2 linked regions of the Rhodopirellula baltica SH 1 genome follow. The protein of the gene in region 1 interacts with the protein of each later gene in a pairwise test. Links are inferred from orthologs where the notes say so. Each region holds a gene or a part of one and is shown on either strand. Other genes may lie near its edges.

Region 1 (16,242 bases):
TTCCGGAGGGATTCGTTTTGACGCCGCCCGCCTATCCGGACCCGCAAAACTGCTAACGTGGACAAACGTTCGCTCCTGAACTTGCCCTCCCAACGGTTCGCTCCCGCTTCCCACGGCTCGGCCATGCGTTCTGACGCGCCACCCAACCCCGACCACTCGCGTGGCTCCAGCACCTCTCCGGACGCGGACAAACGGCCTGACCGGCGGTGGCGGCGACTTGAGCACCTGATCCCGGACCTGGCTCGGCAATTCACGCCAGAGTCATTCCACTCGCTCTGCCGCGATCTCGGTTTGCCCGCCCAGCCTGTGCTGGCCCCGGTCTGCAGTCGGTTGGGACACAGTCCGACCCGGCACCGCGAAATGGCTCGGCAACTGGCCGCTTCGATGCTGGACGCTCGCGAGCGACGCATACACGTGGTCACCGTTGAGAAGTCGGCCGCGGAGCCTTGGGTCACTCAGGCAGCCAAAACGTTCGACGTTCCACTGGTTCGCTGGACTTGCAGCCAGTTGCCATCCCCAGACGCCTTGCGTTCCGAAAAACCGCGGTTCGCCATCAACCGGGATGAGTGGATTATCGCGGTGGCCGACCGCATTGATGTGTTGCAATCTCGCCGCGGCGGGAAGATCGAACAAGCCGTGCTGCGACGATTGGAAGTCGATCCGTTTGGAGTGCGGGTTGGCATGGATGATCCCAAGGCGGCCGAACGTTTGTTGAAAGCCGGAGCGTTGGGAAGGTTCCTGTCACGCTCGTGTGATGTGATCTCGGACATTCATGCGGAACGAAGCCAACCCGGTACCGCAAAGAAATCAACGGATTCAAACGTATTGGAACAAGACGAATGGCTGGTTCATTGCACTCGTCGTTGCGACGGTCCTTGGCCGGGCCAGTCATGGACTCAGTACCGAGACGAGATGTTGCTGGGGTCCGACGAAGCTGCCGCGCGAGAATCGCTGCATTCGCTGCGTCGCATCGTGCGGATGCGGCGTTTGATAGCCGGGGCGACCACATCCAAAAAAGATCACCGCGTGGTTTGTCTCTCCGCCGTGCCGTTGCCGGATCTGTTGCGGCGCCGAACGTTTCGGTCACACGTCTCGCGATGGGACTACGAACCGTTTGGGATCGCGATTCGACGATCGGCCGCGTCCAAGGTTGGGTTGCGGCCGGTCATCTATGGTCCGGCGTCCGTGCGTGATGGTTTGCCCGCCGACGAACGTTATCTCTATCAGGCCGAAGGTCGCGACCAGGACTGGACCGCCGAAAAGGAATGGCGGTCACTCGGCGACGTGGACCTGGATTCGCTGGACGTCGACGACGTCTGCGTGTTTGTGCCCAGCGAGACTGACGGGCAAGTCATCGCTGAAGTGAACCATCGCGGCTGGCCGATTTGCCATGCCGAGCGGTGGCTTGCACCTTCCGCTCAGTAAGCCAACGTGGGTTGTTGGCCGTTGACCGATCGCGTGCGGTAGATCTGGCGTGCCGGTGAGTTGCGACGGTTCTGAGCGGTGCGAGCTGCCACGGTTGAGGTGTGCCCATGACCGCTGTCGCTGATGATCGTTTCGCCTTCGTGAAGGATCACGCCATCGGAGGAATGACCATACGATCCTCCGGAGCAAGAGTCACAGCCGCCGGAGCAGGAATCGCAACCGGTCGAGCAGGAGTCGCAGCCACCACAACCATCGCAGCCACCGAGATCGGCGACTGGGAACAGTGGCCGGCCGCCTGCACAGGTGTCACAGCCGGTGCCGCAACCGTCGCGTTTGTAGCCCCAAATGCTCTTGATGCCGGTGAAGACGGCTCGACACTTGCCGCAAGATTGGCCGTTGTAGTTGCCGCACGAGTCACATGGGTCGTAGCAATCGGCGGGTTCGTTGATCCATGGGTCGATGTACAGTTCGCCGCACCCGTCGCAGGAATCGCAACCGCCGCACGAATCACCACAGGCGCCGCTGTCGCAACCGACGCCAGGACCACACGGGCCGCAAGCGTTCCACATAGGACCGACACATCCGGTCGACATCAGCAAACAGACCAGCGTCAACACGACAGCACAGGAGGATTTCATCGGGACGATCCGTGTCTCGAACAGGTGGGAGGACAAATGGACGACGCATTCGACTTGAATGAATCGCCTTGTTTCGTCATCGGCACCTCAGCCGGCAAACTCCACCCAAATTGAAATTGAGACGGGTAAGAATTCGAAAGTGCTGGGAAAAAGAGATCAAGTTGGTAGGGCGTGGCTTTGTTGACGCGGCGAACAACTGTCGTCGCTCCGCGACTTGAGGCGCGTGTGTGGTAGGCGGATGACCTTGGGTTGAAAACCCAAGGCTCTCGGCTGCCGTCGCTCCGCGACTGGTCGTTAGCGTCGGCGAGATCCAACAACCGCGGAGCGGTGACAGTTGCCAGCCTCGGGTTTTCAACCCGAGGTCTCGGTTGCAAAACCGCGTCCTCCAAGCCGCGGAGCGGCGACAGGTGCGGTCCGAATTCTTGGCGAATCCGGCTACGGATGAAGAAGATGTCAGTCTTCTGAGTCGCGTGATGACGACGATTTGCGGGGGCACGGAGGAGGACGGGGCTCGACGGAACATTTGAGACAAATGTTCTACTCTGGTCGTGCTGACGCGGCGGGTTGAGACGAAATGGAAAACGGCGATCACATATCGCTGCATCCATTAGCCGACGGCCGTTAGGCCCGGTTCTTGCTTAGCGAATCAGGATGATGTCGACGGAAGGCGACCAACTGTCGTCGCTCCGCGACTTGAGGCGCGGGTGTGGTAGGCGGATGACCTTGGGTTGAAAACCCAAGGCTCTCGGCCGCCGTCGCTCCGCGACTGGTTGTGCGCGTCGGCGGGATCCAACAACCGCGGAGCGGTGACATTTGTCAGCCTCGGGTTTTCAACCCGAGGTCTCGGTTGCAAAACCGCGTCCTCCAAGCCGCGGAGCGGCGACGGGTGCGGTCCGAATTCTTGGCGAATCCGGCTACGGATGAGGGAGGGGTCCGTCTTCTGAGTCGCGTGGTGAAGGGGAAACAACGGGGCACGGAGGAGGACGGGGCTCGACGGAACATTTGAAACAAATGTTCTACTCTGGTCGTGCTGACGCGGCGGGTTGAGACGAAATGGAAAACGGCGATCACATATCGCTGCATCCATTAGCCGACGGCCGTTAGGCCCGGTTCTCGCTTAGCGAATCATGATGATGTCGACGGAAGGCGACCAACTGTCGTCACTCCGTGACTTGAGGCGCGTGTGTGGTAGCGGATGACCTTGGGTTGAAAACCCAAGGCTCTCGGCTGCCGTCGCTCCGCGACTGGTCGTGCGCGTCGGCGGGTTCCAACAACCGCGGAGCGGTGACAGTTGTCAGCCTCGGGTTTTCAACCCGAGGTCTCGGTTGCAAACCCGCGCCCTCCAAGCCGCGGAGCGGCGACGGGTGAAGTCCGAATTCTTGGCGAATCCGGCTACGAATGAAGGGGATGTAAGTCTTCTGAGTCGCGTGATGACGACGAATTGCGGGGGCACGGAGGAGGGCGTGGCTCGACGGAACATTTGAGACAAATGTTCTACTCTGGTCGTGCGACAGAAACGCCTTGCAGTCCGAATTCTGGCGAATCCGGCTACGTTGGTGGTCGTTGGGAGGGGCGGGACTCAGCCTGGTGGCCAGGTCATTTTGCGGCCGCCGAGCAAGTGAAAGTGCACGTGTGGGACTTCTTGTCCGCCGTCGGATCCGGTGTTCACAACCAAGCGAAAGCCGTCGCCCAGTCCTTCGTCCGCCGCGACTTTAGATGCCACGACAACGCAGCGTCCCATGACCGCTTGATCCTCGTCTGTCAAATCCGCCAGCGACACGATCTCGCGTTTGGGAATGACCAGGATGTGCGTGGGGGCTTTTGGGGCGATGTCCCGAAATGCCAGGCACAGGTCGTCTTCGTAGACGATGTCCGCCGGGATCTCTTTGGCGATGATTTTCGAAAAGATGGATGACATGTTGCGATGGAAACGAAGGTCGTGGGCGCGTCAATTTGATACCTCACAAAAGGCATCGATCGATTTAAGGTATCTTCGCTGTGTTTGGATATCTAGATGATCGCGGATGAAGAGTTGTCCCATGAGCGATGCCCGACGTCGACGTTTGCAAGCGTTGTTGTATCCGTTGGCCTATCACGATCGATTCTTGCAAAGCCAATTGCCGGATTTGGTCGAGGAACCTCAAGCGGCCTTTGTCACGCGAACCATCAATGCTGTGGTTCGAGCCGGTGTGCTGGAACGCTTTCATTCTGACGACGAACTTCATTACACATGGACATCTCGTGATCCGATCGATTTGATCGACCGCTGGATCCAAGATCAAATTCATGGCGATCAAGTCAAAGAGCGTCCGGAAGAAGAACGACCTCGAGAACGTTTGCTTCGAGACGGTGCGGCGTCACTGTCCAACGCAGACCTGTTGGCGATCCTGATACGCGTCGGTGTGGTCGGTGAATCAGCCACGACGGGAGGCACGAAGCTGGCCAACCATTTTGACGAGGTACTGGATGCGATTCGCGAACAGAGCGTTTCGGAGTTGCGACACATCACCAAAGCGGTGACGAAAGCCAGCTACTGCCAGATCATGGCGGGCATTGAACTGGGTCGCCGCGCAACCGAAGCGGCTCGCGAACGCCCGGTGCCGATCGTCAAAATCACAAGCACCACGGAAGCGACCGAGTACTGCGCGCAGAAGTTCGCTTACCTGGCTGGTGATGCGGTGCAGGAAGAGTTCCATATCGTGACGCTCGACACCAAGCACAAACCGATTCGCACGCATCGCATCACGGTTGGAACGCTGGACAGTTCGCTGGTGCATCCTCGCGAAGTGTTTCGGCCGGCGATCCGGGACGCGGCCGCAGCGGTGTTGTTGGTGCACAACCATCCGTCCGGTGATCCCACACCAAGCCGCGAAGATCATGCGGTGACGGAGCGTCTGACCGAGGCCGGCAAGCTGATCGGCATCACCGTGTTGGATCACATCGTGGTGGCAAAACAACGGTGCTTGAGTTTGAGAGAATGCTGATCGTAGCCGGATTCGCCAGAATTCGGTCGGTGTGATGCGGGTCGCTGCCCCAGTTAGCCGATGGCCGTTAGGCCCGGTTCTGTGGCGGTAAAACCGAGGCGAACGCCTAAACGGCTCAATCAATCAAAAGCTCATAACGCCGCGGGTTGCGATGACGATCGAACTTGGTCGGAACCAGACGGCAACGTGGACATCTGAAATCTGGCGATTCCAGCTACGGTGATGTGGGTCGCTACCCCAGTTAGCCGATGGCCGTTAGGCCCGGTTCTGTGACGGTAAAACCGAGGCTAACGCCTAAACGGCTCAATCAATCAAAAGCACACAACACCGCGGGTTGCGATGACGATCGAACTTGGTCGGAACCAGGCGGCAACGTGGAAATCTGAAATCTGGCGATTCCAGCTACGGTGATGCGGGTCGCTACCCCAGTTAGCCGATGGCCGTTAGGCCCGGTTCTATGGCGGCGGAACCGAGGCGAACGCCTAAACGGCTCAATCAATCAAAGCACACAACACCGCGGGTTGTGATGACGATCGAACTTGGTCGGAACCAGACGGCAACGTGGAAATCTGAAATCTGGCGATTCCAGCTACGGTGATGCGAGGCGCTACCCCAGTTAGCCGACGGCCGTTAGGCCCGGTTCTGTGGCGGTGGAACCGAGGCTAACGCCTAAACGGCTCAATCAATCAAAAGCACATAACGCCGCGGGTTGTGATGCGAATTTGCTCCGTTCAGATGAACGACGCGACCGGCATGACCAGGATCTTGCCGTCGCCGATGCGGCCGGTGCGAGTGACCGCGACGATCTTGTCGAGGACCTCTTCAAGACGCAGGTCATCGACCCAGAGCGTGATCTCGACCTTCGGCACAAAGGCTTCTGAGTACTCGGTGTCTTGGTACTGATCGAGGTAGCTTTTTTGGCGGCCATAACCTTTGACCTCCATGACACTCAACCCTTCCAGCGGAGCTCGACGCAAGGCGGCGAGAACGTTCTCGGCCAGATGCGGTGAAACGACGGTGACGACTTGTTTCATGATCGCATCCGGCATTCAGAAGGGTTTGACACGATAGCTCAGCTCATCATCCGACGGCGGGCTGATGTTTCTTGGCCAACAGTTCGGCGATTTGAACCGCGTTGGTCGCGGCACCTTTGCGAAGGTTGTCACTGACGCACCAGAACGCGATTCCGTTTTCGGAACTGATGTCTTGGCGGATTCGGCCGACGAAGACATCGTCCTTGCCGTCGCAATCACGTGGCATGGGATAGGACTTGGCATTCAAGTCATCCACCACGGTGACACCGTCGGCTACTTCCCAAAGCTCACGAGCTTTTTCGGCAGTGATCGGTTCGCGGGTTTCGACCAAGATCGATTCGCTGTGTCCAATTGCAACAGGCACACGAACGGCAGTTGGGCAGACTTGGATGGAATCGTCGCCGAGGATCTTTTGGGTCTCGTGCACCATCTTCATCTCTTCGCTGGTGTAGCCGAGATGCTTTTCCGAACCGATCTGCGGGATCAGGTTGAACCCGATCGGATGCTGGAATGTTTCTGGTGAATGAGCCTGCCCGTCAAGGCTGGCACGTGTGCTGGATTCCAGTTCGACGTTGCCAGCCAACCCAGCACCGCTGGTTGCTTGATAGGTGCTGACGATGACGCGGCGAATGCCAACGGCTTTGTGCAGCGGGGCCAGTGCAACGACCATTTGAGTCGTGCTGCAGTTGGGGCTGGCGATGACGCCTTGGTGACCATCAACCGCTTCGGGATTCACTTCGGGAACGATCAACGGAACAGTCGGGTCCATCCGCCAATAAGCACTCTCGTCGACCACGATCGCGCCGGCTTTGACCGCCCAAGGCGTGAACTCAGCGGAGACTTCGTCGGGAGTGCTGGCGATGACCAGATCGACACCTTCGAAAGCGGATGGTTCCAGCAGTTCGACGGTCAGCATTTCGTCGCCATAACGAACTTCGGTGCCGGCGCTGCGAGCCGAGGCAAGCAAACGCAGTTTCCGCATGGGGAACTTGCGAGCGTGGAGCTGATCCAAAACGATTCGGCCGACGGCACCGGTGGCACCGACGAGTGCAACGCAATCAAACATGAGTTGTCAGGAGACGGAGAAACAAAAGTGGGAAGGAAAACGGGGGGTTTAGTTTGGTCTTTCCAGACGCAAACGCAACGGGAAACACTGCATCGCCTCTTGAAAAATTCGGAACAGAAGCCCGGACGTTGCCAATCGCCCAGGGCGTCCGCCTGGGTTGCTAGATGATAGTGTTGTCGGCCCGAAAGCGGATGAAACTCTTCTTCCTGGGCAGCACCGGAGGTTGTGCAGTTTTTTGAGCGTCGTGCTCGCAATGCCCTGAGAACCCCGCCCGCGAGAGAGATTGTGCAGTTTTACTTCACCCTTCCTTTTGGAGAGTGGGCCCGCTTCGGGCCGGGGAGGGTTACGCGCTGGATCCAATGCTGAGCCCTCCCCTCGCTTCGCTCGACCCTCCCAGGGGGGAGGGAGATGACATTCGCTCTCCCCAAACTTCGTTTCGGGAGAGGTGCGACATTTGGAAACGCAAATCCATCACCCGAGATGTGTTGACGACGGACTTGGAAATCCATCGTACGAGCTCGGTTTTGGTTTAGCGGCGAGCCATTCGGCGTGCGATCGCTTCTCGTGACAGAGGCATGATCTTGGCAGCTCCGCCGGTGTTGTAGAGCAAATCGTCGCGGCTGGGTTTGGATTCCGCATCGTCGTACTGAACCAGGAACGCACCGACTTGGACGCCTGCTTCGTGATAGACGGGTGGCCAAAACTCTTCGCCGCGAATTGCCAATGTTTTGGCCAACAAGCGAGTGGCTCGACCGGAGAAACCGCTGAGCACCATGTCCAAGCGACCGAGGGCTTCATGGAACAGGTAGAACACCAACGCGGTGTCTTTGCCTTGTCCGCCCGCGTACTCCCACGTGCCGTCGTCTTTTTCGTAGTAGAAGCCCGGCTCAGGAGCGTCCATGTTTTTGCTCAAACGCATCCCAGCCGAAGCGGCACCCGGTTTTGGGTCGCTGTCACGATAGCGAAGGAAGAACGGGCAACTGCGGGCCGATACGTCATCAACGTCGTCTTCGGTCACGAACGGTGTGCAACCAAAGGCATCGGAGAACAACAGCTCGACGGCTGGGTTGCTCTTCACGCTGCCGATGCAAACCATTCCGCGGTCGCCTTGTGCTTCGGTGAATCCTTCGAAGACTTCGGTCGCACGAGCGCGAGCGTCTTCCAAAGAAACCTGACCGGGGCTCCACACCAACGATTGTTGAATGCGATCGGGCATCGGCACCGATGTCGTTGCGTTTGACTCGGGGCCTTCGCCGATGTGTTTGGCCACACCACCCAGCGTCGAGATGCCATTGAGCAATTCGCCAACCAACACCGAGTCGCTGGCCACGACCATCGCGTTCTCAGGTGAGTTGTTGCCTTCGCCTTGACGTACACCGACGACGATTTCGATGTCACTGCGGCGAGCCAACTGCTCCCAAAAGTTTTCTGCGTTAACAGCGAACAAGGCACCGGGCAGTTGATCCGCAGTCGCGTGACCTTGATCGATCAGGTAATCGCACAAACGCGACAGGGCATCCAACGGGATGTACTTGGCTTCGTTCTTGAGTAGCGAAGCAACCTGGTGTCGATCCAATCCGGTGTGTTCGACGATCGCTTTGATCGTACCGGGGCGTTTGCGCCGATCAGGGGTGTGCCCAAGCAGTTCTGCGAGCCGAAAAGCGTATCTCATGGCCGATTTGGAATAGGTGGAAAAGGTTGAGGTTGAAATCCGTGCCGCGTCAGACTGAAAACGGTGTCAATCTCACGAATCGCCGACTGTATCTTGCCCCAACGCGGCAGGATCGGAAAGTCGACTGAAAGCGGCCGGCAGCAAATCTAAAGATCTTCGGCCAGAAAACCGCCCGTCGATCCACGTCTGTGTTAGGTCCCCCAATATGTTCACAACGAGCAATCACCGAAAACAACTCTCCAGCGAATCTGTCGTTTGTACCCAAACTGATGCCCGCGAAATCGTTGTAAACGAACAAAGCCACCCCGATTGGAGCGATTCAGGTCACCCAACCAAGGCCGGTGCACCGAACTTTCTTCTTGCGAATAACATACAGCGCCCGACAGAACAAATGTTTCGCCTGATCCAGAAGATGCTTCCAAGGTGACCGGATCGCCGATCAAATAGAATAGTAACGTTGAGAAACAGTAACGTTGTCCTCGCCGGGAACGTTATGGTCGCCATCGGCAGGTTCCGGCGTTTGATTGATTCGTTTTTGGATAGACCGCTTGTCCGTCGCTTCGTCCCCCCGCAGCTCCGTTTCGCAAACATCGCCGTCCGGCACCGAATCTCGGTCACCCTCGGGCACAGCGAAACCGGCCTACGACACATTGATCCAAACCCGGATTGATGCCGCTCGGTCCGCGCTTTGGCGAGCCGAACTGACACGTCAAATGCTTCGTGGGGTCCTGGTGGCCATGGCCGCGATGCTGGCCTGGGTGGTGATGGACCAATGGATTTGGTCACCGGGCATTGCCGGTCGGTTGGCCTTTGCTTCGATCGCCATCGTCGCAGCGACGGTTCACATCGTCCGTTCGGTTTGGCCAGTGATGCGTTCATCAGTTCGTGCGGACTACGCCGCGCGTGCCCTGGAGCGAGACCATCCCGAACTGGGACATGCTCTTTCCAGCTACATCACGTTGACCGCGCAAGACTCCGGCGATGCGACTTCCAAAGGTCACCTGTCCAAACGAGTCGTCCAGTCAATCGGTGCGACCACCGCTGCGAAACTGCGATCGATTGATGCGTTGCCCGAAGAAGCCACCGGGTTGCTGCGATGGTGGATCGCAACGATCGCTTTGATGTCCGTTCTGATGATCTACGTGATCGCATCCCCCAAGAACACATTGCAATCGGCGGCGCGGGTGATGGCTCCCACGGCCAACATTCGACCTGCCAACCGAGTCCAGATCACGGACGTTCAACCCGGTGATGCGGAGATTCTGGCTGGGCGAACGGTGGTGGTTTCTGCGAACATCCGGGGCTTGCGAGAAGAAGAATCCGTCGAGTTCCGTTGGCTGAATTCGAACGTGAAAGAATCATCCCGTTCTTCGAGTAACGCCTTCGCCGACGGCCGATCCACCGAGATGCAGATCGACGAGTCAACCAGCACCTCGGCGACCATCGCTTACACCGCATCCATTGATGTCTCTCACCAAGCCAGGGGTGTCCAACGTTACGAGATCGTTGCCGGCGATGCGGTCGCGGGACCGTTTGAATGGACCATACGTGACACGCCTGTCGTCAGTGTTACCGAAGTTGAATATCAACCACCGTCGTACACCGGAGAATCATCTCGCATTCGACGCAGCGGTTCCATTCGAGGCGTCGATGGAACACGTGTAACTTTGAGAGCACGAGTCAATCGACCGGTGGCTCGTGCGGTGGTCGAATTCAATCCCAAACCGATGGGCCAAGAAGTTCGCGCGACAGCGGGTGTCCGAGAGATGACGCTGAGCGACGATGGCAGGTCGCTGGAGTTGCCGTTTGATCTGCGCAGTGGTGAAGTCGCGACGCGTGCGGTTGAACTGGAAAGCTATCGCATTCGAGTCTGGGACCAAGCTGAACAAACCAATTCCGACCCGATCGTTTATCCGATTCAAGTGATTCGTGATCTACCGCCGGAGATCACAATCGTCGTCCCTCGACGGTCTCCCAAACCCGTTCCGATGGACGCTCAACAACTGTTTGAAATTCACGCTGCCGATGTGGACTTTGGATTGTCCGAAATCGAAATCGAAATTCGTCGCGGGATCGATCTGATCGCTCGGGCATCTTTATGGAAGAGCGAATCCGGTGAGAAGGGCAACCAAATCGCGGAGTATCGCTTTCGCCCATCCCGCATGATTTTGGCCAATGCCGGTCGTCGTGGTTCGCGAGCGTCACGATTGATGGTTGGTGACGAAGTCGAAGTGGTAGCAGTCGCGACAGACAATCGACGCGACGCCAGCAATCCAAATATTCAGCCTGGCGTTACGCGGACAGCACCCGTCCGGTTGCAGATCGTCGCCGGGCGTGATTCAGAAGAACAAACCCCCGACGAGCAAGACGACAACGACGGGCAAACACCCGACGATGGTGGTTCGCCCAATGGGTCCGGCGCGGGCGAGGAGGGCCAATCAGGCGGTGGCAGTGGAGAAAGCGGACAATCCGAACAAGGTGGCCAAGGCGGTGAAGGCCAAAGCGGCTCAGGCGAATCCAATTCCGAGCAAACCGGCGAGAACGATAACGGCGGTGGCGATTCCAATGGCAGTTCATCGGGCGGCGAATCATCGGAAGGCGACTCTGATCCAAACGATCCATCAAAATCAAACGGCGGCAACAGCGCCTCAAATTCGAACAACAATGATGGTTCCGACTCAAGCGAATCCTCTGCAGGAAATCCCGGTGAAAGTTCGAACGATCCGGACGCCATGTCGGAAGGTCAGAACAATTCCACCGGTGGTGAATCGGGTGAGAACGAAGCGGGCGAGCCTGATAACTCACAACGGTCCACCGATGGTTCAGGACAAAACGGCCAAGAAAACAACAACCAGCAAAGCGGTGACGTCGGTGAACAAGGCTCCTCGGAATCATCTGAGCCGGGAAGCAATCAAGACGGATCGCGAGGCTCTTCCGGGAAGCCGGAAGGCTCTCAAGAATCCGGCGGTTCACCCCAACCACAATCCGCACCGCAGGATGACGCGGAAGCGTTCGAACGCATCAACGAGTATTTGAAAGAACAACAAGAACGCGAAGGCGGTCAACAACCATCCGGAGAGAATCCGTCCGGTGACGATCCTGGTGGAAATGACTCGAACAGCCCCGAACCTCAAGGTGGCACATCGCAAGACGGGAACTCGCAAGAAGGTCCCCCGCGCGGAACTGAATCTGAGTCGCAATCCGACGACACAAACGATCCAGGTGCTCAACAGAATGGTTCGGAACAGTCGAGCGGCAACCCATCCAACGACGATGGCGCGGGCGAAGGCTTGCCTTCCGACGATGCATCATCATCCGGTGATGCCGGTGAAGAGTCATCGGGAAAAGAGTCGGGCGAATCCGGTTCAGAATCTTCTGACGCTCAATCGGGAGAGCCCAGCCAAGCTTCGGGAGACTCAGAACAACCATCCGCAGACCCCGGGCAAACGCCGGATGGATTGCCCTCATCGGAAGATAGCAAGGGTTCGCAGGAGGGCGCATCCGACGCTGGCACGCAGAACTCTGGAAACCAAGACAACTCTGGCGATCAAGACACGTCAGGCGGCGAAGGATCCGAGCAGGGAACACCCCGCGATCAGGCAGGCGATCAAAACTCATCGAATCAAGATGCATCGTCGGATGCTTCTCCAAGTGGTTCAGACCTGAGCAGCTCCGAAAAAGCAAGCAACAACAACGATGGAACCCCATCGCAGTCCAATTCCAACGGGAGCGAATCGTCCAACTTCACCGGTGAATCAACGGCCAGCGGAAACTTGAATGGTTCAGGCGACGGCGAAGCCGAACTGCCAAAGGCCAATCCGGCTGAATTGGAATACACCAAGCAAGCCACAGATATGGTGCTCGACTATCTCGACGAGACTCGTCAGGATCCCGATCAAAATTTGCTGGATCGATTGAAGTGGACTCCCGAAGACTTGCAACGTTTCCGTGATCGTTGGCAAAACGTCAAACCGATTGACCAACCGGGTGCGAATCCAAACTTGGACCGCTCCGATGTTGAAGAAGCACTGCGTAGTTTGGGTATGCGAGCTCCCAAGGCCATACGTTCTGAGTCCAAACCAAGCGAAAAAGACGGCTTGAGAGGATTGCAAGACAGCGGAAATCGACGCCAAGCTCCGGCTCCAGTCCGAGATGCCTTCGAAGCATTTCGTCGTGGCTGGAAGTCAACCGAATCTTCCAATTGATTAAACGTGCGGACTGATTGGGCGCACGGACAACGAAGCAAAAATTCTATTACCGCCTAAGACGCACTGCGTGCTCAACCTTGGGTACACTCTCGGGCCTGAGTTGCAATCACGTCGTTTGATGCAGCCTGTTTTCACTCCCGAACGATGGCCCCTCATGTCCGATAACCCGTACGCTGCTGGCAACGTAATTGACTCCGCTTCCAACGTTGGTCCTGGAGGTCTCAGTCCTGAGGTTGTCAAAAAGACGGAAGCGATCATCAAAGACGCCCGTCAGTTTTGGCTGGCCATCATCTTGTGTTTCTTTTGCAGCGGCATCGGTCTAATCATCATTTGTCCTTGGTATCTGATCCGTTTGTTGCAGTGGCGATCGCTTGCAAAACAGCACCCATTTCTCACTGAGCCAAACGCCCCCACCGGAAGCCTTCCCAAACGTTTTCAATCGGCCAAGCTAAAACTCATTCTTGGAATCGTGTTTGGATTGTTGACCTTCGTGGTGCTCATCGGCTTGCTTCTGCCAGCGATCAATGCAGCCCGCGAAGCGGCGGAAGCCGCCAACCAACGGTAGTCGACGGCCAGCCCTGCGAACGACAACAGACCGCGAGAATCGCGTCCCTGGTTGCTTTGTGTACACGTCACCGTCATCATCGGTGACTTGGAAAATGGTCTCCGCTAGGGCACAAAATCGATGCTGGCACGGCTCAAAACATTCACGTTGCTCGGTATCGAAGCGATGCCCGTTGACGTCGAAGTCGATATTTCTCCAGCCGCGATGCCCAAGACGATCTTGGTGGGTCTGCCAGAAGCGGCTGTCAAAGAATCGACTCACCGCGTCGAACGAGCGATCGTCAACAGCGGCTTCATCCGGCCGCAAGATCGTGTGGTTATCAATTTGGCACCGGGCGATTTGCCGAAGCAAGCACCCTCATTCGATTTGCCTGTTGCCTTGGGAGTGCTCGCCGGGAGCGGCCAATTGGTACTCGACCGTTTGGAAGACTACGCCGTTGTCGGAGAACTGGCACTGGAGGGCATCACCCGTCCCGTTAAAGGTGCTCTATCCATCGCGATCGAAGCGGCCAAGGACAAATCATTGAAAGGTTTGGTCGTGCCATCCGAATCGGCTGCCGAAGCCGCGGTGGTCGAAGACCTCGAAGTGATCGCAGTCGACAGTCTATCTCAGTGCGTCGCCTTCTTTGCTGGCGAGATCGATGTCCCGCCAGTACCCAGTGGTGTGGAAGAGATCTTTGAGGCCTTCAGCGAATACGAAGTCGACTTCGCCGATGTACGAGGCCAAGAATCCGCCAAGCGAGCCATGACGATCGCCGCAGCGGGTCGCCACAATCTGCTGATGATTGGCCCACCGGGGAGCGGGAAAACCATGTTGGCCAAACGCATGCCGACGATCTTGCCTCCGCTAGTCCCCGCCGAATCGATCGAGACCACTCGTATCTACAGCGCCGTGGGGCAGCTTCCAGCCAAACAACCATTGCTGGCGCGTCGGCCGTTCCGCAGCCCTCACCACACGATCAGTGACGCGGGTTTGGTCGGCGGAGGCAGTCCGCCCGCACCGGGTGAAATCAGCAAGGCTCACAACGGCATCTTGTTCTTGGATGAACTGCCGGAGTTCAACCGCAAGACACTCGAAGTCATGCGACAACCACTCGAAGACGGCGTCGTCACCATCTCACGAGCCCTCCGAAGCACGACCTTCCCCGCAGACTTCATGCTCATAGCGGCAGCGAACCCGTGCCCTTGTGGGTACAGGTCAGATCCTCGACGAAGCTGTAACTGCACACCGCCACAGATTGAACGGTACATGGGAAAGATTTCGGGTCCGCTGCTAGATCGAGTCGACATTCACATCGAGGTTCCCGCGGTACCGTTTGATGAATTGTCGGCTCGTGATGCATCGAGTGAGACCAGCGAGATGATGCGTGACTCAGTCATGCGGGCCCGAGATGTGCAAGCCGAACGTTTCGCGGGAAGCCCGATTCGTTACAACGCTCAGATGAGTAGTCGCCAAACGCGGCAGCATTGTGAATTGAACACTGCCAGCAAAGCGTTGCTTAAAGCTGGAGTTGAGTCGCTGGGTCTGTCCGCACGTGCCCACGACAAAATTTTACGCGTGGCAAGAACGATCGCTGATCTCGCCGGAGACCCTGACATCAGCGAAGAGCACCTCGCCGAAGCCATCGGCTACCGAAACCTCGACGCTGATCTTTGGGTGTAGCGTCGGACCGGCTTGGCGGGTCGCGTGAAGACAGATGCCGCCACTCCGCGGCTGTTGCATTGTCTTTTCCATCATCCAGACCAACCAGTCGCGGAGCGACGACAGCCGGGCGATCGATAAGGGGACGGGGGCAATAGTGTTCGGCCCGACGTTTGCCGGCCGACGCTGAATTGCTAGTATCGATAATTTGGCCTGTCTTCGCTCGCTGGGCGAGAGTGTCTCGTTCGTGCTTCAAGGAGACTGGCGGGCAGTTGCGATGATGTGAAACATTCACTGGTTTGCATCCGCCAGAGTCGAGAGGCGTGAAACCGGTTTGGCTCATGCGTCGATCTTGCTTTACTCCTGCGTTGAGCGGGCAATCGTTGGTTTGCCATGCCAACCAAAACCAAGCGACTCAAAAGACGAAAGCTTCCTGATGACCAGGGCGAGCGAACACAGGAATCTCTCGTCAAGCCAAAGATCAAAATCGAAGGCCTCAAATACTTCGCCATGCTCAAGCCCCTGCTCGAGCATCTTCACGAACATGAGTGCCAGCGTGATACCGCTGGTAACCGTACGCTGCACTACGATCAGTATTGCATGCTCGTGTTGCTGTATGTCCTGAACCCCACTGTCTCAAGTTTGCGAGCAATCTCGCAGGCCAGTGAGTTGACGAAAGTACGTAACAAACTGAGCAACGAGAAAGCTTCGCTGGGATCGCTATCCGAAGCCGGTGGGCTGTTCTCTGCAGACCATCTCAAGCCAGTCATTGAGGCCTTGTCTGCTGAAGTCAACGATGCTGCCCCGGACCCGCGACTGAGCAGCATTCAGCAAACGATCACCGCCGTGGATGGCTCACTTGTCAACGCGTTGCCGTCGCTGATTGCCGCATCCATTCTGAAGCAAACAACGGGCTCAGCGCTGGTGCGATGGCGACTACACACACACTTTGAGGTCAATAACCTGCTGCCTGCGCGAGTCGACGTGACACCTGATGGCGGTGGGCAAC
Region 2 (16,101 bases), 1.7 Mb from region 1 along the record:
AGATGGATGAAGCCATCGTCTGCTCGTCATTCAGCAAAAACTTTGGCCTGTACAGCGAACGAGTTGGAACAGCGTGCTTGGTATCCGGGTCAGCCGAAACGACCAAAGCCGCTCTCAGCCAACTCAAACGAGTCGTCCGAGCCAACTACAGCAACCCACCTCGGCACGGCGGCGCGATCGTGGCCACTGTGTTGGCCGATGAGGGACTGACCCAAATGTGGCACGAAGAGCTCGCCGAAATGCGAACTCGGATCGCCTCCCTACGAAAACAATTCGTTGATGGAATGGCCGCGACGGGAGTCGACCAAGACTTCTCGTTCTTGCTGGACCAAAAAGGCATGTTCTCTTTCAGTGGTTTGTCACCGATGCAGGTCGACCAACTGCGAAGCGAACATGGCGTGTATCTGGTCGGTAGCGGTCGAATCAACGTCGCCGGAATGAACGAATCGAAGATGGAATGGTTGTGCAATGCCGTGGCGGCGGTATTGCGATAGAACAGCAGATGCTTGTTCAATAGGTCATCCTTCAGTCAGCCCGGCGCGCGCCGGATGCTCTGTTGATGGATGACCACCACCGGAATTGATTGCAGACGGAACATGATGCGGACGCCCTGTTTCCCTCCTTCCTGATATGCCGCCATGCCTTTGGAACTTCGTCGAGCGTTTTTGATCCTGGCCGCCATCGTGGTGATGGTGTCCCTGATCTGGGCGTCTCGATTTGATGAGATGCCGCTTGCTGAATTCAGCTTTCAGAATGGCACCGACCCCAAAACGCTCGATCCACACCGAGCGACCGGCCAACCCGAGAGCCGGATTCTGTTCAACATCTTCACCGGGTTGCTGGAAGAGTTGCCCGAAGGCGATCCCGATCCGGAAACCGGCGTCCAACCGATGACACCTCAACCGGGCATCGCGAAGTCTTACGAAGTCTCGCCCGACAACATGACCTACACGTTCCATCTGCGGGACGATGTCACCTGGAGCGACGGGGTGCCAATCACCTCCGCCGATTTTGTCTGGTCATGGACGCGAATGCTGCATCCAGAAACCGCCTGCGAATACAACTTTCAGCTCTTTGGCGTTCAAAACGCCGAGGCCTACGCAACGGGCGAAGTCAAACCGGGCGACAAAGTCGAAGTTGAACTGTGGGACCGTCCAGGTGAGACAATCGACAGCGAACCGGCACCTCAGACTTTCCCGCGTGGCACGATCGTTCACGGAACGCTGAAGGCGCTGGACAAACCGCCCAAGCCCAATGTCCCCGAAGACGCCACGAAGGAAGAGAAGTCCAAAATCACCGCGGACTGGGAAGCCGAATGGCTTTATACAGTCGATCTGGCTCGCAAGGACGGAGACAAAATTCTTTGGGACGACGTCACCGAAACAGTCACCTACACAAAGAACCTGCAAACGCCTCTGGCCAAAGAAGACACGCAGCGGACTCATTACGTTTTAGTCGCCTTCGATCAACTCGGTGGTGTCGAGGCTCCTGACAATTACACGTTGATTGTCCACCTTCGCGACCCGCTTCCGTACTTTCCTTACCTAGCATCCTACTACCCATTGTTCCCGGTGCCGCGCCACTGCATCGAAGAGCATGGCAAACCGATGTGGACGCGGCCCGAGAATATCGTCACGTGCGGCCCCTACAAGATTGGCTTGCGAAAACTGCGCGATCGAGTCCGCTTGGTCAAAGATGAGAAATGGTACGACGCTGACTCCGTGCAAGTCGAAACGATCGACGCTCTTTCGGTTGAAAGCCACAACACGGCGCTGAACATGTACGAAACCGGCGAACTGGATTGGGTCACCGATCCGCCGGTTACCTTGATGGAAGAACTCGTCAAACGAGACGATTATCACGGCGCACCTTATTTGTCGGTGTACTACTACGAACTGAACACCAAACGCCCGCCGCTGGACGACGTGCGAGTTCGCAAAGCACTCTCGATGGCGATCAACCGCGAGCAGATCGTTCGTGAAGTCACCAAAGCTGGACAACAGCCCGCATTCGCGTTGGTACCACCCGGGATCGCTGGCTACACCCAAGTCAAAGGTGATCCAGGATCACTGGAAAAGGCTAAGGAACTGCTCACCGAAGCGGGCTACCCCGGTGGTCGTGGGTTTCCCAAGTTCACGATTCTTTACAACACCAGCGAAAGTCATCGAGCGGTCGCCGAAGTCATCCAGCAACAGTGGCAGAACAACCTGAACGTCAAAGCGGATCTGCAAAACATGGAATGGGGCAGTTTCCTCGACAAACGTCAGCAACAGAAGTACGACATTTCGCGAGCCGCTTGGAACGCTGACTACCCCGACCCGAATACGTTCCTGGATCTCTTTCTCAGCGAAAGCCCTCAGAACAACACGGCTTGGGACAACCCTCGCTACGACGAGTTGCTCTCCGAAGCGGCGTCCGAATCGGACAAAGTCAAACGCATGGAATTGCTGGCCGAAGCTGAAGCAATCTGGGCCGATGAGTTGCCCGCGATCCCAATCTACTACTACGTCGGACGCAATATTTACAAACCCTACGTCAAGGGTTTGTTTCCGACACCGCAAGACACGCACCCGTTTCAAACGATTCGATTGGAACCCACGCCATGAAAGACTTGCTCGGATTCCTCATCCGACGCCTCGGCTGGATGGCCATCACGCTGTGGGCGGTCTACACCGTTTCGTTTGTGCTGATGCGCGCCGCGCCGGGCAGCCCCTTCAGCGCCGAGCGCGCGATGCCTCCCGCGATCGAGCAACAGATGCGAGCTCGGTACAACCTCGATGCACCACCACTGCAGCAATACTGGGATTACATGTGGGGCATCCTCAGCCGAGGTGACCTCAGCTGGTCAATCAAGCTGGAAGACTACAGCGTCAATCAAGTCATCGCGGAAGGCTTCCCGGTCTCCGCATCGCTGGCCATCTTTGCCTTGGTCTTCGCAATCATTCTGGGTGTCTCGGCGGGAGTCATCTCGGCCGTTTATCGAGGCACCGTGGCCGATGTTGCGATGATGGCAACGGCGGTTCTTGGCATCGCGATTCCTAACTTTGTCTTGGCGTCGATCGCGATTCTTTTGTTTGTGTTCTTGATCCCACTGTTCCCTGCGGCGGGTTGGGGAACGCTGCGACAAGTCGCTTTGCCGGCGTTGTGTTTGGGGCTTCCCGTTGCGGCTTACATCGCTCGACTGACCCGAGCTGGGATGCTGGAATCGCTCAGCCGCGAACATGTTCGAACCGCGTTTGCCAAGGGACTGCCCAAACGCACCGTGATCATCAAACACGTACTGCCCGGTGCGTTGCTTCCCGTTGTCAGTTACCTCGGTCCGGCCACGGCGGGTGTCCTGACCGGGTCATTGGTCCTCGAGAAAATCTTTGCGTTACCCGGCATGGGCAGCCACTTCATCTATGCCGCGACCCAGCGTGACACCACGCTGGCAACGGGCATGGTCCTGACCTACACCGTGCTGCTGTTTGTGATGAACACCATCGTTGACTTGGCCTACGCTGTCATTGACCCGCGAGTCGAACTGGAATGAACCTTCCCGATTCACGCAAAAACGAAGAAGCGCTCACGAAGTTGCTGGAGGAATCCCGCAAAATTCGTGGCGTCTCGCTTTGGAAAGATGCATGGCGTCGATTGAGTCGCAATCGTCCCGCCATGGCTTCGCTGGTTTTCTTGATCAGCCTTGGCTTGATTGCCTTTCTCACGCCGATGCTGCCGCTGCAAAGCCCGCTCGACAAAGACCTCAACAACCGACGTTTTCTATCGCCATCGTTTGAACCGATCACGATGGGTTCCCGCGACGGATTGAAATTCGCGGACGGGAAATTGACCAGCCAACTGGCTCTCTTTGAAGCCGAGATCGCGGCGGAGACCGCGGAGGCCTTGGCGACCCAAGATCCGCTCAAACAGGCCGAGCAATTCAAGTCAATCCAAGACCGAATCCGAGTCGAGCATCCGTTCAATCAACTTTGGAACCAACTCGGCAGCGTCTCGTTCAAGATGGTTCAAATTCGCGTCGCGATCTTTGGCGACTACGCGATCCCTTCGATCTTCGGAACGGACAAACTCGGTCGCGACTTGCTCGCACGAGTCTTCTGGGGCGCGCGTGTTTCTTTGGTCGTCGGCTTGGTGGCGACGTTGGTGAGCTTGATGATCGGGGTCAGCTATGGCGCAATCGCCGGCTACTTTGGTGGCTGGATCGACGCGGCCATGATGCGGATCGTCGACATGCTTTACTCGATTCCATTCATCTTCGTCGTCATCTACTTGGTCACGTTCCTGGGCGAAGAGAGCGTGAAGGCTTGGCTGGAAAGCTATGGCATCGACCAAATCATGATCTTTTACATCATCATCGGTGCGATCTATTGGCTGACCATGTCACGCGTCGTTCGTGGACAAGTTCTCTCGCTTCGACAAGAACAATTTGTCGAGTCAGCTCGCACGATTGGTGCATCGCCAATGCGAATCGTGTTTCGACACTTGGTGCCCAACGTGCTCGGTATTGTCATCGTCTATCTGACCTTGACCATCCCCGCGGTGATGCTGTTCGAAGCCTTCCTCTCGTTCCTGGGTTTGGGAGTCGCTCCACCAGATGTGTCGTGGGGTCTGCTGCTCAACGACGGCGTGGAAGCACTCTCCAGCGTCAAACTTTTCTGGTGGGTGGTGATTTTCCCTGGTGCCGCATTGGCCACGACGTTGTTTGCTTTGAACTTCCTCGGCGACGGTTTGCGTGACGCATTGGATCCAAAGATGAAAAACCGATGAACCCAGCCCCCGGATCACAAGCTCACCCCTCAATGACCGCATCGAAAGACGCAGGCGACGCCCCTCGCCAGAGCAGCGAACCGCTCCTCCAAGTTTCAAATCTCAAGGTCAGCTTCAAAACCGATGAGGGGCAGGTCCAAGCCGTCCGCGGTATATCTTTTGATGTCCGGGAAGGAGAAACTGTTGCCATCGTTGGAGAATCTGGCAGTGGAAAGAGCGTCACCAACTTGGCGATGATGGGACTGATCCCACAACCGCCGGGCCAAGTCGATTCCGGAACGGCGCTGTTCCAAGGTCGCGATCTTCTGAAGATGAGTGACCGTGAACTACAAAGCATTCGCGGTCGACACGTCTCGATGATTTTTCAAGATCCGATGACAGCGTTGAATCCTTTGATGACCATCGAGCAGCAAATGACCGAAATGACTCGGTTGCACTTGAGCCTCACGAAGAAAGAAGCGGCCGCTCGCGCGGTGGACATGTTGGGTTTGGTTGGCATCACATCTCCCGAAAAACGTCTTCGCGATTACCCACACCAATTCAGTGGCGGGATGCGTCAACGCGTGATGATCGCGATGGCGCTGTCCTGCGAACCGGAACTTCTCATCGCTGATGAACCGACGACCGCACTCGATGTGACCATCCAAGCCCAGATCATGGACTTGCTCGCCGATCTACAAGAACGCAAGGGCACCGCAATTGTCCTGATCACACACGACTTGGGTGTCGTCGCTGGCGTCGCGGATCGCGTGATGGTGATGTACGCCGGACGCATCGTCGAAAAGGCAAACGTCAACGACTTGTTTGCCTCGCCCAAACACCCTTACACGCTTGGCTTGCTCGGTTCGCTGCCACGGTTCGACACCGATCGCCATGAAAAGTTGCTTGCGATCCCCGGCGGTCCGCCCGACATGTCCGAACCGATTCTTGGTTGTTCGTTTTCTCCCCGATGCAACTTTGTGCAACCAGTCTGCCAGCGTGACGATCCATCGCTTCAGTTGAAAGCAGAACCAACCGGTGCCGCGAACTTGCCCGTTGTGCAACCTCACCTCGCGGCGTGCCACGTGGAGGTCCCTTCATGAATGCGGCCAAAACCACTCACACTGAGATCGAAGGATCCGGCAGCACGACCGCGGAACCACCGTTGTTGCAGGTCAAAGATCTGAAGGTTCATTTTCCCTTTCGACGCGGATCGTTGTTCAATCCTGAACAAGGTTTGATCCGAGCGGTCGATGGCGTGTCGTTTGACATCGCAAAAGGCGAAACACTTGGCTTGGTCGGCGAATCCGGTTGCGGTAAATCGACCACGGCCCGGGCGATCATCAATCTGGTTCATCCAACGTCGGGTGACGTTCTGGTCGATGGCAAATCGATCGCCGGACTGTCCGATAAAGAGATGCTGCCATACCGACGTCGCGTGCAGATGGTTTTCCAAGACCCCTTCGCAAGCCTGAATCCACGGATGACTGTCGGCGGCATCATCGGCGAACCATTGACCGTTCACAAACTCGCCTCCGGCAAAGATCGCCAACTCGAAGTCCTTCGGCTGATGGAATTGGTGGGACTGAACCCTCGGTTCCTGAATCGCTACCCACACGAATTCAGCGGCGGCCAACGCCAACGCATCGGTATCGCTCGCGCCCTCGCGGTGCAACCGGACCTGATCCTTTGCGACGAACCCGTGTCCGCCCTCGACGTCTCGATCCAAGCTCAGATCATCAACCTGATGATGGATCTGCAGCAAAGACTCGGCGTGGCGTACTTGTTCATCGCCCACGACTTGGCCGTCGTTCGCCATATTGCAACGCGAGTCGGGGTGATGTACCTCGGCCGAATCGCCGAACTGGGCACGGCAGAGGAACTTTACGCGGACCCCAAACACCCCTACACCGAGGCTCTGCTGTCCGCCGTTCCGGTGCCCGATCCGTCCATCGCCGCGAATCGCCGACGAATCGTGCTGCAAGGCGAAGTACCGTCGCCGGACAAGCACTACCCCGGTTGCTCGTTCGCCGACCGTTGCCCAATCGTGGTGGACCGATGCCGGACCGATCGCCCTGGATTGCCGGACCGATCGCACGCTGCGGCATGTTGGGAGCGTGATGATCCGCCGGAAGTTTGATAAGCTGCGGGATTGATTGAACTCGTCCGCCGTTTCGTCTTTTTGCCACCTTCATCATGCCGTTGTCGATCATTCATTTCCCGCATCCGACACTCCGACACGTCAGTCGCCCCATCGTGCGTGTGGATGCCAAGCTGAAATCGATGGCCGACGAAATGCTCGACCTCATGTACGAGTTCGACGGCGTGGGATTGGCCGCCAACCAAGTCGACCTGCCGATTCGCATGTTCGTGGCTAACCCGACCGGGAAACGCGACGAGGGCGAATCTTGGGTCATCCTAAATCCTGAAATCGATCGCCCGAAAGGCAATGACACCGCTCAAGAAGGCTGCCTGAGCGTGCCCGGTTTGTACGGTCAAGTCAAACGCCCAAAGACCGTTCGATTGCGTGGGTTCGATTTGCAAGGCAACGAGATCAACCAAGTCCTCGATGGATTCATGGCACGTGTTGTCCAGCACGAAGTCGATCACCTCGACGGCATCATGTTCTTTGATCGCATCGGCGAAGAAGGCCTTCGCGACTTGGAAGGGCACCTGGAAGAATTCAAAACCGATTACGAATCCAAACAAGGCACCGGCTCGATCGCCGACGAAGCCACCCTGGCGCAGCAACGAGCCGAATGGGAAGCCATGTACACCGGTGGAACCACGTCGAATGGCTGATTCCCTGCGATACGTCTTGATGGGCACCGGTCCATTTGCCGTGCCATCGTTCGAAGCGATCCGGCAACAAATGGATTCGACCGGCGATCAAATCGCTCGCGTGTTCGTGCGCCCTTTGCCGCCCGTCAAAAGCCGCGGCGGGCCGCCACCTCAACCCGTTCGGGAGTGGGCCGAATCACACGGCCTTCCGGTGGATGCTCCCGCCAGCATCAATGATCCCGAGACCATCGCGAGCCTTACCGAACTGAATGCGGACCTGTTGGTCGTTTGCGACTACGGTCAAATCCTCAAACCCGATGCCCTTCAATCAGCACGCTTGGGCGGGATCAACTTGCATGGCTCTCTGCTTCCCGCCTACCGCGGTGCCGCACCTGTCCAACGCGCGCTCCTGTCTGGTGATCGCGAGACGGGTGTGTCCGTCATCCACATGACCCCGCGGCTCGACGGCGGTCCAATCGTGGCCTCGCGCACCACACCGATTCGCGACGACGAAACCTCCGGAGAATTGGAAGTTCGCTTGTCAGAGATCGGAGTCGATGCCACGCGGGAAGCCATCGGATTGCTGCGAACCATCGAGTCACTCGACTCGCATGGCCCTCTGGGCGAACCGCAAGATCCTGCCAAGGTTTCCAAGGCTCCGCGACTATCAAAAGCTGAGGCTCAGATTGACTGGTCAGCAACGGGCCGCGAAATCGATTGCCTAGTCCGAGGCATGCAGCCATGGCCAGTCGCGTTCACACACACAGTTGTGAACGAAAACAAACCGCCGCTCCGTGTCGCGATACGCGGTGTCCGCACGGAAACCTACGCCGCCGACGCGAGCAACATCGGCCGAGTGATGGAGCACGAGGGGTTGGCCATCGGATGTGGTGACGGACAAGTCGTCATCGAACGACTGCAACCCGCTGGCAAGAAAGAGATGTCCGGGCTCGATTTCAAACGCGGCCACCGACTGACCGCCGGCCAACAACTCATCGCCCCGTAGGCCATGTTGCACATGGCAACCAAGCCGATGCTTTGGAGGGACGTTCGATTTACAACTTGCGGAACCGCTTTGCTAGCATTGCATTCGGCTGAAATCGCCTGCTCGTTACAATGGGGTTATCGAATGGACTGAAAGGATCTTTGACTTTGAAGGAGTGTGTCATGACACTTGCAATGGAACACCACTTCGACCAAACGGTCGAATCCCAGATGCGAAACTTTTTTCGGACTCTCGGCGAGAAGGATCGTCGACGCTACGCAGCGATCGAAGCCAGGAAGCTTCCTTTCGGAGGCATCCGCTACATCGCCAAAGTACTTGGCTGCTGTGAGAACACGATCGCAAGTGGCATCAAAGAGCTGGAGAGCCTTGCTGATGGTGATCCCCTGGAAGGACGCCAGCGAGTCGAAGGAGGTGGCCGCCCAAAAAAGAACTGAGCTGTCCGTCACTCATGAATGAGTTGCGGGCAGTGATCCAAGACAATACTGCCGGTAGTCCCACCGTGCCTGGCTTGAAGTGGACGCATCTGTCGGTCGCTGAGATTGTCAGAGAATTGTTCCAGCGAGGAATCAAGGTTGCAAACGAAGTGGTTTCTCGTTTGCTCGGCGAGATGGGGTTCAAGACTCGCCAGCAGGTGAAATCAAAAACCAAGGCGCCAAGTCGCGACCGTGACGAGCAGTTTGAAAAGATCGAGAAGTCCATCGAGGACTACAAAAACACGGGAGATCCTGTGTTTAGTATTGATAGCAAACGAAAGGAATCGCTGGGTGAAGTCCACCGTAGCGGCGACGTGATTGCCAATCAGGCAGCGGAAGTTCTCGACCATGATCTACCAGCTTACAGTGATGGCGAAGTCACACCGCATGGGATCTACGACGTGCAAGAAAACACGGGGCACGTGACAGTGACCACAGGTAGCGACACCGGTGAATTCGCGGTGGCATCGTTTCAAAGGTACTGGGAAGAAGTTGGTTCGGTCCAGCACGCCTCGGCCAAGCGAATTCTCCTCTTGTGTGATTGTGGTGGCAGCAACAGCTACCGTTCAAACACGCTCAAGCACCATCTTCAGGAACTGTCCAATGAACTCGGGTTGCCGATTCAGGTGGCCCACTATCCGGTTCATTGCTCGAAATACAATCCGATTGAACGGCGAGAGTTTAGCCACGTCGAACGAGCGTTTTCAGGCCGAATTTTTTCAACAGCCTCGGACGTAGCAGAGGCTGCTGAATCAACATCCACCCAGACCGGGTTGAACGTCACCACAGCAGAACTCCCCGAATTCCAGCCTGTTCGCAAGAGCGGGAAAAGAGTGCCGAAACCACCGAACGTGGAATACGACAAAGATCTCCCCGACTACAACTACACGTTCAACCCACAGTAGTTGAATACGCAAGTTGTAAATCGAACGTCCCAACAAAGCGAGGCGTCCAAACGACATGCCGTCGCGAGAACAAATTTGCTCGGCGGAGAACAATCGCCAGGTGGATCATGAAACCTGTAGCTCGATGGCCCCCACCGAGTCACGCGAGTTTTTTGCGAGATCCGAATTGCAAAGTGCAAATTAACAAATGCAAATTGCAAATTGCTTTCGCTTCAGAAACTGTCGCGACCTCACCGACCAGCAATTGCCAGTTTGCAATGCCCAGTTTGCAATTTGCATTTCTCCCTCGTAGGCCATGTTGCACATGGCAACCAAGCCGATGCTTTGGAACAAAGCGAGGCGTGATTCGTATGCCATCGCAAGCACAGCATTCACCGGCACGCAACCATCGCCAGGTGGAACCTGGCCTACGCCTGTGGCCCTTTCCTACTTCCCCCAACCACGAAAAAAACCCGACGCGGTGCGCCGGGTTTTTCCATTCAAATTGTTGGGAATGAAATCAGGCCTTGGCCAATTCTTCGCGAACGCGTTCGAGCAATTTCTTGCTGGCTTTGATGCCTTCGGCTTCGCTGAGACCGCCACCCTCGTATTCGATCCCGACATAGCCGTTGTAACCAAAGTCGGTGACAATCTTCATCATCTTGAAGTAGTCGGTGTTCTTCTCGTTGCCATCCTCGTCAAAGTCATGCGTCTTTGCACTGACGGCTTTCGCATAAGGCATCAACGCTTGCACGCCGTGGTAACGATCAAACTCGTCCGCATTCTTCCCACGTGAGATGAAGAAGTTGCCAAAGTCAGGCAACGTGCCACAGTTATCCATCCCAACACGCTCCATCACAACAGCCAACCAAGCACCGTTGCTGCTCAGTCCACCGTGGTTTTCGACGATGACATTGATGTCTTGCTTGGCGGCATACTCGCTGAGTTGGCTGAGCCCGTCCGCGGCGTACTCGATTTGCTCGAGATACGATCCACCACTGGCCGCGTTGACACGGATCGAGTGACAACCAAGGAACTTTGCGGCGTCGACCCACTGGTGATGGTTTTCGACCGCCTTCGCGCGAGCCTCTTTGTTTGGATCACCCAAACGGCCTTCGCCGTCAACCATGATGAGCAAGCTCTTCACGCCGTTGTCGCTGCAACGCCCCTTCAAATCCGTCAAATACTTCTCGTCGCGAGCTTTGTCCTTGAAGAATTGATTGACGTACTCAATCGCGTCGATCCCAAACTGTTCCTTCGCAACCTTTGGGAAGTCCAAGTTGGTAATGCCAACGGAGTCATCACGCAGGGTTCGGTGCAGCGACCATTCCGCCAACGAGATTTTGAAAGGAGCGTGATCGTGGTCATGCCCTTCGTGGGCATGAGCCAGCATGCGTGAACCAGCGATTCCGGCAACGGCTGTGGTGGCGGCAAGCGACTGCAAAAAATGACGACGTGGCAACATGGTGGGCTGTTCCTGACGGTTCAGAGGTGGGGCGTGAAAATCATGATGGGGTGAATCAATGGCGGTCACGCCGAGCGACGACAACCACCGGAACAGTGGCGCAGCATCGAAAGGCAGACCGGACCTCCAGTCTAGCTGAAGCGAGATGGACCGTGCTGCAAATCAATTGATTTCAATCGCACAATGCGGCCAACGAAGACGGCCGAATGGGCTAACGAAGCACTGACCGATGTGGAATCGAATCAGACGCGGAACAACAGCTGTCCGCGCAGCAAAATGACCGCGAACTCAAAGATTTGAATTCGCGATCATTGACTGATTTGACCGATTTCCGAACGAACCAATCCGGCTTCGAACTACTTGAGTTCGACCGAGCCGCCAGCTTCTTCGATTTCGGCTTTGACCTTTTCTGCGTCTTCTTTCGAGACGGCTTCTTTCAGGGTTGCTGGGCAACCTTCGACCATCTTCTTGGCGTCCATCAACGATGCGCCAGTGATGTTCTTGACGACCTTGACGACGTTCAGCTTCTTTTCGCCGAAACCGGTCAAGACGACGTCGAATTCGGTTTGCTCGACCTCAGCAGCGCCACCACCGTCACCGGCAGGACCAGCCATCATCACAGCACCACCGCCGGCGGCTGGCTCGATGCCATGCTCATCCTTGAGGTAGTCGCTCAATTCTTTGGCTTGCTTCAGGGTCATGTTGGCGATCTTGTCGCCCAGTTCTTTTGCTTCGGCGCTGTATTCTGCGACAGCGGTTGCTTCATCGGACATAGTCAAACTACCTCAAAAACGAAAAAGGTGATTCGGAAATGGTTCAGGGAAAATGCCGGGGCAAGGACAAAGGCTCCGGCAGGTTGAGCGGAGACGATTATTCGTCGCCTTCGCCCTTGGACTTGATCTGACTGTTGAGTGTCTTGCCAGGACCAAGCATTGCAGCACTGAGTGTTGCACCTGGGCCGAGGATTTGACCAACCAACATAGAAATCTGTTCTTCACGACTGGGCCATTTACTGACCGCTTTGACGCCTTCTGGATCGAGCTTTTCACCGTCCAGAACGCCGCCCGTGGTGACAAACTGTTCGAACTTCTCTTTGTCCTTGTCCAGCCGGACGGCTTCCTTTACCAGACTGACGAAGTCGCTTGAGCCCCAGAGCACGGCGACTTGCCCATTCGTTCCTTCGAACGCGGGGAAGAGAGACGTGCCTTCAGTGGCGCGTCGGGCGAGTGAGTTTTTGACAACCATCATCTGGATGTCTTTTTGGCCCAGTTCGCCACGCAGCTCGTTGGTTGTGTTTGCATCCATTCCGGTGCAGTTAACCAACACGGCATCCTCCACGCCTTCAAGCCGACGCTTGAGATCGCGAGTCACCAGTTCTTTGACGTATTTACTCATCGGATTTTTTCACTCGAAAGAGCCAAACCTTGGCCGCAGTTGGATGTGATCGTTTGGGGTTGGACCAAAAAACATTGATCCACCAACATCAATCTGAAAACCAACGCTTTCGGCCATGATGCTGGTTGATCGGGACGGCCTGACGATCGAAATCATCCGGCCAACCCGTGCAGCTAGGTAGCAACGCGAACACTAGGGGTCATCGTTGCACAGATCGCCACGCCTTTGATGTACGTGCCTTTAATGGACTGTGGCTTCATCGCCGAAATGAAATCGACGAACGACGCGATGTTTTCTTCGAGCTTGTTAGCTTCGAAGCTCATCTTGCCGACCATCGCGTGGACGTTGCCACCCTTGTCGTTTCGGAACTCAACCTTACCGGCCTTGTATTCGCTGACGACTTTACCGACGTCAGGTGTCACAGTTCCAGCACGAGGGCTTGGCATCAAACCACGTGGACCGAGAACTCGGCCCAAAGGTCCAACCAATCCCATCATGTCGGGGGCGGCAATACAGACATCGAAGTCTGTCCAGCCATCTTTGATCTTTTTGGCCAAGTCTTCTTGGCCGACTTCATCCGCACCGGCTTCTTCAGCCGCTTTGGCAGCGTCGCCTTTAGCGAACACGATCACACGCTGTGTCTTGCCAATGCCGTGCGGCAGGACGAGCGAGCCACGGATGATTTGATCAGCCTGGTTTGGATCCACGCCCAAACGCATGTGAACTTCGACCGTTTGGTCGAACTTCGTGGCGTCGTATGTTTTCAATACCTCGACGGCCTTGCCCAATGGAAGCATTTCCTTGGGCTGTTTTTCGAGGGCGGCACGATACCGCTTGGATTTCTTTCCCATTTAGTCACGACTCATTTGTGTCGGGTGGTATGGCGATTCCACGCTGGCCCGAACTCTTTGTTACCAGCCAACTGATACAATCGGCTGAAAGAACGCCCGGCGGCAGAATCTCCCACTTGTTAAACGACCGAACCCAGAAAAAGACTGGGACGCAATCGAAGCGGGGGAGTTTGGCGAAGGCCAGCAGCAGCGTCAACCTCAACTAGCCCAAGCGATTCGGATTTTTTTCTTGGTTTTTTGAAGTGAGGCCTTCACCGGGGCACATCGGTTGCAATCGTGGGATTGTGCAGGAAAAACTGTCACAATCGCCGGCAAATCGAAATGAGTCGCAAAGACGGCGGGGCAAAGTCACCTGTCAACCTGCACTCCGAGAGCCGCCGATCGACATGCGGCCGATCATGCATCGGCTTTCCAAGAGAGAATCCTGCCATGGCGGAACACGACAGTCCCGCAACATTTTGAAGTGGAAGGCTTCGGTCGATTGGCCTTGGCGATCTGCCAGCCAGGTGCTTTTCAAACCAACTCCGCAAGCGACCTAAACGCGAACAAAAATACGCCGTGCCAGCAACTCGCTGGGCACGTGTGAGAATCGAAAGAGAAACGAACCATGAAACCTTGGCTGACCGCACTCCCTGTCTACAACGAAGCTCAATACGTCGACGAAGTCCTTGAGAACGTGCTGAAGTTCACCGATCAAGTGTTGGTCGTTGATGACGGCAGCACAGACGGAACCCAAGAACGCTTGGACGCTTGGGCCAGCCGCTTGCCAGACTCCGTTTCAGTCGTGCATCACCCTGAAAACCGGGGCTACGGCGCCGCATTGCAAACCGTATTCTCCTACGCGATCGAAAATAACTTCGAAGGCGTCGTGACACTGGACTGCGACGGACAACATCAACCCTGCGGAATTCCAGAGTTCATTGCAGCCGGCCGACACGCGGACATTGTTTCCGGAAGCCGTTACCTGAAGGAATTCGAAGGCGACGACGCTCCGCCGCAGGAAAGAATGTTTATCAATCGCCGGATCACGTCGGACATCAACCGCCGACTCGGTTTTTCGCTGACGGATGCGTTTTGTGGCTTCAAAGCCTACCGGACCGAAGCACTGCGTGAGCTGAAGATCACTGACGACGGCTATGCGATGCCGCTCCAATTGTGGGTGGAAGCTGCGGCGGCGGGACTTCACGTCACTGAATTGCCAGTGCCACTGATCTACCTGGACCTCGAACGATCGTTTGGCGGATCTCTGGATCACGCCGAAACTCGGCTGAACTACTACAACCAAGTCTTGGACGACGCGATCGATTCAGCCTGCCGCGAAGGGCGCTTTCGCAAACGAAACGGCGAGAACGATCACGTCAATTCTCCTTGCGGTGAAAAAGGCAAACGAGCTGCCAGCTGAGCCACGAACCGCACGGCGGGAGCATGCCTACTCCGCACGAGCGTCACTGGGCCCAAAAATCCCGCGCACTTTCGAGACTACACAACCTTAAGTGCTGTACCGACCAGCGTTTTCCATCACCCTCCCCCTGGGAGGGTCGAGCGAAGCGAGGGGAGGGCGATCCCTTACGAAAACGCGACCATCGGAAGAGTGATATTGACGATTGCGAACTGCAAACTGGTTGGCTTTCAACCGGCCAATCACCGAGGCAAGCGTTTGGATTCGGCTTCCTGCGGAGTGCTGCAAACAGATTTCCCGACCGCAGCGGTTGCCAGTTGACGCATCGGCCGTGACGCCAAACCGGCGGCCATCATCAGTCGGGCCAGCCCAACCATCGTTTGATGCCACTGATGCACCATGTCCGGCGTTCCGAAACGAGCGGCGTCGACTCGATCAAAGCCTTGTTCGCTGACCCGAATTTCGGTGGCCATGTGCATCAAAGCTTCCAGCATCACGTGGCTGTGCCGGTCCGAATCGGTCAATCCTTCGTCGTCATAAATCCACAAATGCGGTTGCATTGCCAGGTCAACACTGTGCATCGCGGCAGCATCAGCATCCATCGCGTCGACGACCAAAGAGCGGGCACCACACTGAACGTAAAACTTAGCCATGAGATTATTCTTCCGTGAAAAGGCGGTTGCGGGAGTCCGCCGCCGAGTGAACCTCCCGGCGACACACATAGGATCGCAACCGGAGTGACACGTTAGGTCACGGGGAGCTTCTAGCTTCTAGCTTCTAGCTTCTAGCTTCTAGCTTCTAGCTCGTGCTCGTGCTCGTGCTCGTGCTCGTGCTCGTGCTCGTGCTCGTGCTCGTGCTCGTGCTCGTGCTCGTGCTCGTGCTCGTGCTCGTGCTCGTGCTCGTGCTCGTGCTCGTGCTCGTGCTCGTGCTCGTCATCTCCGTACGGTGGGCTTCCAAGCCCGCCGAGACCGCCCCCCAACGCGTCTGCCAGACCCGCACCGCGTCCCCGCTCGGCTTTCGCACCTCACGGCTTGCAATTTCACCTTTTCAATCAATCTCCTCACTCCTCGAGCCCCTGCGTCTCTTTCCCCCAAGCCTCCAACG

Evidence for each region.
Region 2: the proteins of RB_RS20085 (region 1) and def interact in binary tests that used the Escherichia coli proteins (3 or more experiments, as listed by UniProt). The link is inferred for Rhodopirellula baltica SH 1 from one-to-one orthologs.

What each region holds. Positions count from the first base shown.
Region 1 is NC_005027.1:5,267,496-5,283,737, forward strand. What follows is about bases 5,138-8,111. They hold RB_RS20085 (aspartate-semialdehyde dehydrogenase), read right to left. Parts: upstream 7,148-8,111; coding sequence 6,128-7,147; downstream 5,138-6,127. Other genes in these bases: RB_RS20080 (P-II family nitrogen regulator), read right to left, coding at 5,779-6,096; RB_RS20090 (helix-turn-helix domain-containing protein), read right to left, coding at 7,677-8,111. Also shown: RB_RS20060 (hypothetical protein), read left to right, coding at 124-1,425; RB_RS20065 (hypothetical protein), read right to left, coding at 1,419-2,063; RB_RS20070 (histidine triad nucleotide-binding protein), read right to left, coding at 3,643-3,981; RadC family protein, read left to right, coding at 4,103-5,047; more of RB_RS20090, read right to left, coding at 8,112-8,819; RB_RS20105 (circumsporozoite protein- membrane associated protein), read left to right, coding at 9,470-13,024; RB_RS20110 (hypothetical protein), read left to right, coding at 13,182-13,592; RB_RS20115 (YifB family Mg chelatase-like AAA ATPase), read left to right, coding at 13,713-15,254; RB_RS20120 (IS4 family transposase), read left to right, coding at 15,627-16,242.
Region 2 is NC_005027.1:6,919,431-6,935,531, reverse strand. Bases 5,910-8,742 are described here. They hold def (peptide deformylase), read left to right. Parts: upstream 5,910-6,939; coding sequence 6,940-7,545; downstream 7,546-8,742. Other genes in these bases: RB_RS26735 (hypothetical protein), read left to right, coding at 8,692-8,742; fmt (methionyl-tRNA formyltransferase), read left to right, coding at 7,523-8,530; RB_RS26750 (ABC transporter ATP-binding protein), read left to right, coding at 5,910-6,883. Also shown: RB_RS26775 (amino acid aminotransferase), read left to right, coding at 1-494; RB_RS26770 (peptide ABC transporter substrate-binding protein), read left to right, coding at 639-2,606; RB_RS26765 (ABC transporter permease), read left to right, coding at 2,603-3,532; RB_RS26760 (ABC transporter permease), read left to right, coding at 3,529-4,764; RB_RS26755 (ABC transporter ATP-binding protein), read left to right, coding at 4,797-5,846; more of RB_RS26750, read left to right, coding at 5,843-5,909; more of RB_RS26735, read left to right, coding at 8,743-8,964; RB_RS26730 (ISAzo13 family transposase), read left to right, coding at 8,979-9,908; RB_RS28725 (DUF1589 domain-containing protein), read left to right, coding at 10,016-10,405; RB_RS26720 (sugar phosphate isomerase/epimerase family protein), read right to left, coding at 10,408-11,352; rplL (50S ribosomal protein L7/L12), read right to left, coding at 11,709-12,125; rplJ (50S ribosomal protein L10), read right to left, coding at 12,223-12,747; rplA (50S ribosomal protein L1), read right to left, coding at 12,921-13,598; RB_RS26700 (glycosyltransferase family 2 protein), read left to right, coding at 14,206-15,000; RB_RS26695 (hypothetical protein), read right to left, coding at 15,240-15,650; RB_RS26690 (hypothetical protein), read left to right, coding at 15,803-16,101. UniProt on the Escherichia coli protein: Removes the formyl group from the N-terminal Met of newly synthesized proteins. Requires at least a dipeptide for an efficient rate of reaction. N-terminal L-methionine is a prerequisite for activity but the enzyme has broad specificity at other positions.